One region of the Actinobacillus indolicus genome, then DNA from elsewhere that is predicted to be linked to it. Evidence: riboswitches for the same ligand, from Rfam matches in the RefSeq annotation. Region 1 holds a riboswitch; the other holds the start of a gene.

Region 1 (3,526 bases):
CAAGCCCAACACGGGCGTTTGAACTCGCCCAACAGAAAGCACGCCTTTATAACCAGCCCAACGTCCTTGTAACGTATAGGCTCTGGTCATATTGATCCCATATAGCCAGTCTGCCCTTGCTCGAGCTAAAGCCGATGTAGCAAGCGGTACGAAATCTCGATTAAATTGCAATTTTTCAATCGCTTTTTTGACGGCATTAGGGTTGAGATCGCTAATCAAACACCGTTGAATTTGGGATTTACGTTCAGGGGATAAATTTAAGTAGCCAAAAACTTCGTCCACCAACAGTTGCCCTTCACGATCAGGGTCGCCTGCATTGACTAAAATATCCGCTTGCTTAATCAAACGCTCTACCACTTTAAACTGCTTGAGCGTCTCTTTTTTGGGGATCAGTTTCCACTGTTCAGGGATAATCGGCAAATGTTCCATTCGCCATATTTTGAAACGTTCATCATAAGCATCAGGTTCGGCTTGTTCTAACAAGTGACCGATACACCAAGTAACCACGTTGTCGTCGCCACATTGAATAAAGCCGTCCCCACGGGTATGGGGTTTCGGCAATACATCAGCAATCGCACGCCCTAAACTTGGCTTTTCTGCAATGAATAAACGCATAAGTTGCTTATAGACCTTGTGATGATAAGATCATTTGGCAAAGCTGTGGCGGTTGTGGAATGGTTTTTGCTTTTGGCGTTGCTGACGGCGGTGCAGGCTCAAACCAAGAATAAAGTTCTTCACCACAGCCATCGCCAGCAGGCACTGGGGCTTGATTTTCACAGTTCGCTGCATCTGCAGGGCAAGTTAAACGAACGTGGAAATGCGAGTCGTGGGCATACCACGGGCGAATTTTGCGTAGCCAGTTGCGATCAGTGCCAGCGGTATTACAGAGTTTTACTTTAATCGCTGGGTTAACAAAGATACGATCGACTCTTGGATCTGAAGCTGCAAGTTTAAGTAGCTTCGTATGGTTTGCTGTCCATAAACGTTCATCTACTACGTTAGTATTACGGTCAACCATAATGGTCGCTAAACCTGCTGGATTGCGAGCGGTTTCATCGTCCATCGGACCAAAACGTAGCCAAATATCTGCATCTAACCCCGTTTGATGGCTGGCGTGTCCAGATGAAAAACGCCCCCCAGCTGGCATCCCCATATCCCCAATTAAAATCGGTGGAATACCTGACGCTTTGGCATTTTTTGCTAAGGTTTGTAGGTAGCTTAATAATTGTGGGTGTCCGTAATAACGGTTTTTAACAGAACGAATCACTTGGTAGCCTTCGCCTTTTAATGCGAGCGGTTGAGCGCCGATAATACAGCCGTTGCTATATCCACCGATAGGTTGTGCTTGACCTACAACAGGCGTGCGAATTTGTTCCCATTGGGTTGAATATATATTCGCAGAAAAAACAGCTAAACTTGATAGAAGTGCAACTTTGATGAATTTCATATAACTTTCCTAAAACTAAAGCAATTTGCAAATTTCTATTCTAATTTAACCGCTTGTGAAAAGCAAAAAGCATCTGATATACCGACTTGTACAGAGTTTACTCATTTAATAATAAATTCTCCCTATCTCATAAATTCTATTTGACATCATCATAAGAAAAAGTTATTTCTATACACGTTTTTCGTTGCTTTACGAAAGAAAGTTATAATGAACATTATAGCGGGAGAGGCGCAACACTCAGATAGCTTATTTTAGGGAACTAGACCGTTTGAAGAATAAGTGACGGGAGTGATTGCCGAGGTGTGAATTCACTAGACTGGAATGATCATCGGCTGTGTAGGTTGAATCCCATCAGCTGTCGTTTAAAACTCGGTTAGTTTTAAATGGAGTGCTCTTAAATTTGTTTTTAACAAACCAAAAGTATCTCAAATAATTTCCTATCTCTTATTCCACCCTATAGTAACCATATATTTAATACATAGGAAATTTTAATATGTCTCATCTTTCTGTTGCTAAATTTGGTGGAACAAGTGTTGCAAATTTTGATGCAATGACTGCTTGCGCTAACATTGTGACCGCAGATCCAAATACACGTGTTGTGGTTTTATCAGCATCTGCTGGGGTAACCAATTTTTTAGTCGAATTAGCGAATGGCTGTGAAACCGCACGCCGTGAAGAAATTCTTTCTGCAGTACGTACTATTCAATACAATATCATTGATAAATTACAACATCCTGAAGCAGTTTCTAACGAAATTGATGCACTTCTCGCACACATTACTGCCTTAGCTGAATCCGCAAGTTTAGCAACCTCAGCTGCACTTACAGATGAATTGATTTGCCATGGCGAAATGATGTCGACAAAAATCTTTACTCAATTATTAAAAGAGCGTGATTTTCCTGCGGTATGGGTAGATGTACGAGATGTGGTGGCAACAAATAACCACTATGGTAAAGCAGCTCCCAATGATGAAAAAACCCAAGCACAATCAGATGCTGTGATTAAACCATTAATTGATGACGGAAAAGTCGTGATTACTCAAGGCTTTATTGGACGTGACGATGAAGGTAAAACAACAACCTTAGGTCGTGGAGGTAGTGATTACTCGGCAGCATTATTAGCGGAAGTCTTAAATGCAAATGATGTATTAATTTGGACAGACGTACCAGGCATTTACACCACCGACCCTCGAGTCGTTCCAGCTGCACAACGCATTGACACCATGAGTTTTAATGAAGCAGCAGAAATGGCAACATTCGGAGCAAAAGTATTGCACCCTGCGACATTACTTCCAGCCGTACGTAGTAATATCCCTGTTTATGTGGGCTCAAGTAAAGCGCCTGAACAAGGTGGTACATGGGTAACTCGTGATCCTCAACCTCGCCCAACATTCAGAGCGTTAGCATTACGCCGTAATCAAATTTTACTCACCCTTTCAAGCCTCAGTATGCTACATGCGCAAGGTTTCCTCGCAAATGTATTTGGCATTTTAGCAAAACACAAAATTTCTGTAGATGTAATTACGACGTCAGAAGTCAGTGTGGCAATCACCTTAGATAAAACAGGCTCGGCCTCTTCTGGTGCAGATATGCTATCAGAGGCATTATTAGATGAATTACGCCAATATTGCAATGTAAAAGTAGAAACAGACTTGGCTTTAGTCGCTATTATTGGTAATAACTTAGATTCACAAGCGGGTATTGCGAAACAATTATTTACTACTTTTGCGCCTTACAATGTACGCTTAATTAGCTACGGTGCAAGTAAAAATAATGTATGTACCCTTGTTCAAAATAGTGAAGCGGATGATGTGATTCGAGCTCTACACTTAGCATTATTTGAATAATGTATAATAAACAAAGTAAAAGCAGCTTATACGCTGCTTTTATTTTAATGTCGTCTTAAATTTTCACCATCTGACGGATGAAGACGACTAATAGCCCAAAGAAGAAAAACACAAAATGTCGCAGTACTGAAAAAAGTGTAACTAAAGGCTTTCTGTAATTGTTCAGGTGACATTTCACCAAAATGATAGCGATACAGGCTCAAAATTACTGCAGCAACAGCCACGCCAATACC
Region 2 (3,526 bases), 430 kb from region 1:
TTGGGGCAACAATTTATATTACTCATGTGGAAGCAAAGCAAGTGCAAAAATAGGACATAATGGAAGAATTACAAGTATCGCAACAGACAAATGAAAAAGGGAGTTTTTTGAAAAAACTGTCTAAAGGGTTGTCACGTCTTGTAAGACCGATATTCAGGTTATTTGTTGTGATTTTTATATTGATGCTTGCGATTGATTTTGGTACTGGATATTGGGTTAAAGATCAAATTTATACGGATGCCGAGAAAATCCCGAAACGAGAATATGCAGTTGTTTTAGGTACGGCTAAGTTTTATTTGTCTGGTGCGCCGAATTTATATTATAAATATCGTTTGGAAGCAGCAAAGTCCTTATTTTTGAGTAATAAGGTACATTATTTATTAATGAGTGGAGATAATAAAACCGCCTATTATAATGAACCGAAAATGATGACGACGGATATGCGTAGAATGGGGATTCCATTACAGAATATTAAGCAAGATTATGCGGGATATAATACGTTAGATTCGATCATTCGTGCAGATAAAGTATTTCGTCTTAATGCCTTTACGATTATTTCTCAGCAATTTCATTGTGAAAGAGCATTGTTAATCGCAAAATTTAAAAATATTGATGCAATTTGTTTTGCGGCCAAATATCCTGAAGGGCATTATAAAGTACGTATTCGAGAATTTTTTGCTCGAACTGCAATGGCGGTGAGGTTGTTATTCGGCGCAGATGCTTCAACATTGGAACCGTCTCAAATTATTCAGCCTTAGCAAGCGTTTTATATAGACAAGCGGTCTGTTGTTGTAAAATATTTACCAAAACAGACCGCTTGTTTATTTTGAGAAATTAAGCTTTTATTGCTTTCGATCTAAATACTACAATAAGAACGAGTAGAACTGCAGCTGTTGTTGCAAAAGCGAGTAGAGCAGAGGTTGTAAATCCAAGCACTAAATAACCTACTGCCGAAGCAACTGCGACAGTTATCGCATAAGGTAATTGTGAAGTAACGTGATCCATATGATTACATTGCGCACCTGTAGATGACAGAATGGTGGTATCTGAAATCGGTGAGCAGTGGTCACCACATACTGCACCAGCCATTACCGCAGATAAACATGGTAATAATAGTGCTGGCTCAGCATTGGCCGCCATTGCAGCAGCGATTGGTAACATGATACCGAATGTTCCCCAGCTTGTTCCTGTAGAGAAGGCCATTGCAGCACCTAAGGTAAACAAAATAACAGGTAAAAATGCAGGGTTAATATTGCCAGCAACTAAGCTTGATAAATATTTACCCGTTTGCATATCGCTCACAATACCATTAATTGTCCAAGCGAAGAATAAAATAGTGATAGCACCAAGCATAGACTTAGAGCCAATAGCATAAGATTTAATATAATCGTTGATACTGACTTTTCGACCTAAAACAATCAATACCGTTGCTACAACCAATGCACTTAATCCACCGACAACTAATGAAATACCGACTGTGGTATTTTCAAAGGCGCCTAAGACATCAAAAGGTTTTCCATCGGCTGCTAATGCTTGATTACCGGTATACATCATCATTGAAATTGTTGCGATGATTAACGTAATAATTGGTAAGATAAGATTTAGAACACTCCCTTTTTCTTTTGATGATACAGGGATTTCATCTTCTGGCGTTGATGTGTTTTCTGCAAGTTGTTCAAATCTTTCCATTGAGCCAATGTTGATGGAGAAGTAGGCGACAGCAAAGACTAAAATCATAGAGAAAATAGCGTAAAAATTCATTGCACTCATCGCCATAAATGCGCCTAGCGGAGAGTAACCTGTGATTCCGTAAGTTGCTAATAACCCTGCAATTAAGGTAATAATATAAGCTCCCCAACTTGAAATAGGCATTAAAACACACATTGGTGCGGCAGTAGAGTCAAGGATATAGGCTAATTTAGCTCGAGAAACTTTAAACTTGTCAGTTACTGGTCTTGCAATTGCACCTACAGCCAAACTATGGAAATAGTCATCAATAAAGGTAAAAAATACAAGAGCAGCAGCCATTAATTTTGCACCGCGTTTCCCTTTGATATGTTGTTGGGCCCAATCTGCAAATGCTTTGTTGCTTCCTGAGATACTTAATAGGGCAGTTAAAATACCGAGTAAAAGTAGGAATAAAATAATATTCACATTATTAGCATTTATTCCCTCTTCTTTATAAACAAGTGAAAAAACACTATTTTTGAGATGAATAAATGCATCAACAACATTGCCACCAGCTAGCATAATTGCACCAACAATAATACCGATGCTTAGGGAAAAAATCACTCGGCGTGTGATAATGGCAAGTAGTAAGGCTAAAAGCGCAGGCACAACTGACCATATTGAACTTGAATAATCAACTAGATTCATAAAACCTCTAAGATTGTTTTTTATAAAATAAAATTGCCAAACAAAGAAAGAGATCTACTGGAAAATTTACACTGGAAAAGAGTAAAAGATGATAAGGGAGGGAAGGAAGAAAAACTAGTACCCAGCCTAACAGTAGCACTCCATAGCTTATGCTATGACAGTATCGTTCCTTTCGATAACGATACCAACCAACTAAGATGACGCTTAATTGATTTCGGCGGCTACCCCTTTCTTCTTTTTTCATCGTTTTCCACTCCAAAAGAATACTTATTGCAGTCGCACCTCTACAATTTGTAGGACTTTGCTAGATTACATTAAGATATCGCAGTTGCCAATAGGATAAATGTGAAATAATGAATAAACTAGCGATAATTTATTCATGTGAGATCCGATCTTTGGATAATTTAGATAAGAAATGTGTTTTTATATTTACCAAAAAAATAGATTAGGTTATGATAATTACGGTGGTTTCAATTTTATTGAAAGAGAAATGAAATATTAAAATAACTTTAGGAGAAAAGAATGTCAGATTTATTAAAAACATTATCTAATATTCGTAGTTTACGCGTTTTAGCTCGAGAAGCATCTTTAGAGCAATTAGAATCTATTGCTCAAAAAATCGCTCTTGTTATTGAAGAAAAACAAGAAGAAATTAAAGCTCAAGAAGCAGAAAATGCGAAACGCTTAGCTGGATTAAAGAAATATCAGGATTTATTAGCACAAGATGGCATTTCTGCAGAAGAACTTGTATTATTACTTTCTGGCTCAGCAGTCGAGCGTAAAAAACGTGAACCTCGAGCTCCACGTCCTGCTAAATATAAATATGTTGATGCAAATGGCAATGAAAAAACATGGACAGGCCAAGGAAGAACTCCTCGTGAAATCCAGCTGGCATTAAATTCAGGCAAATCATTAGCTGATTTTGCAATCTAAGTACGGATAAAATAATTACAAAGACCCACATCATTGGTGTGGGTTTTCTTTTATTAGATTATTTACTAAGTCATATTTATTTAATCATTATATTTATAGGTAATAGAAAATATATGGTAGAAAACAAAACCCTTTTAACGGAATGTCCTGACGCGACAGGGTTAGTCGCTAAAATCACTAATATTTGTTATAAGCATCAATTAAATATTGTTAAAAA

The links. Region 1 has a riboswitch for lysine ahead of lysC (lysine-sensitive aspartokinase 3). Riboswitches for the same ligand answer to the same signal wherever they lie in the genome.
Region 2: another riboswitch for lysine. It lies ahead of EXH44_RS09530 (Na+/H+ antiporter NhaC family protein); the one in region 1 lies ahead of lysC (lysine-sensitive aspartokinase 3).

The regions. Positions count from the first base shown of each region.
Region 1 covers NZ_CP038145.1:92,630-96,155, forward strand. Annotated here, with positions in the region: gene EXH44_RS00415 (DNA topoisomerase III) at 1-615, opposite strand, end outside; gene mepA (penicillin-insensitive murein endopeptidase) at 623-1,447, opposite strand; lysine riboswitch at 1,663-1,849, shown strand; gene lysC (lysine-sensitive aspartokinase 3) at 1,941-3,293, shown strand; gene EXH44_RS00430 (DHA2 family efflux MFS transporter permease subunit) at 3,338-3,526, opposite strand, start outside.
Region 2 covers NZ_CP038145.1:1,918,654-1,922,179, forward strand. Annotated here, with positions in the region: gene EXH44_RS09520 (DMT family transporter) at 1-53, shown strand, start outside; gene EXH44_RS09525 (SanA/YdcF family protein) at 60-758, shown strand; gene EXH44_RS09530 (Na+/H+ antiporter NhaC family protein) at 835-2,376, opposite strand; lysine riboswitch at 2,502-2,671, opposite strand; gene EXH44_RS09535 (H-NS family histone-like protein) at 2,899-3,309, shown strand; gene purU (formyltetrahydrofolate deformylase) at 3,423-3,526, shown strand, end outside.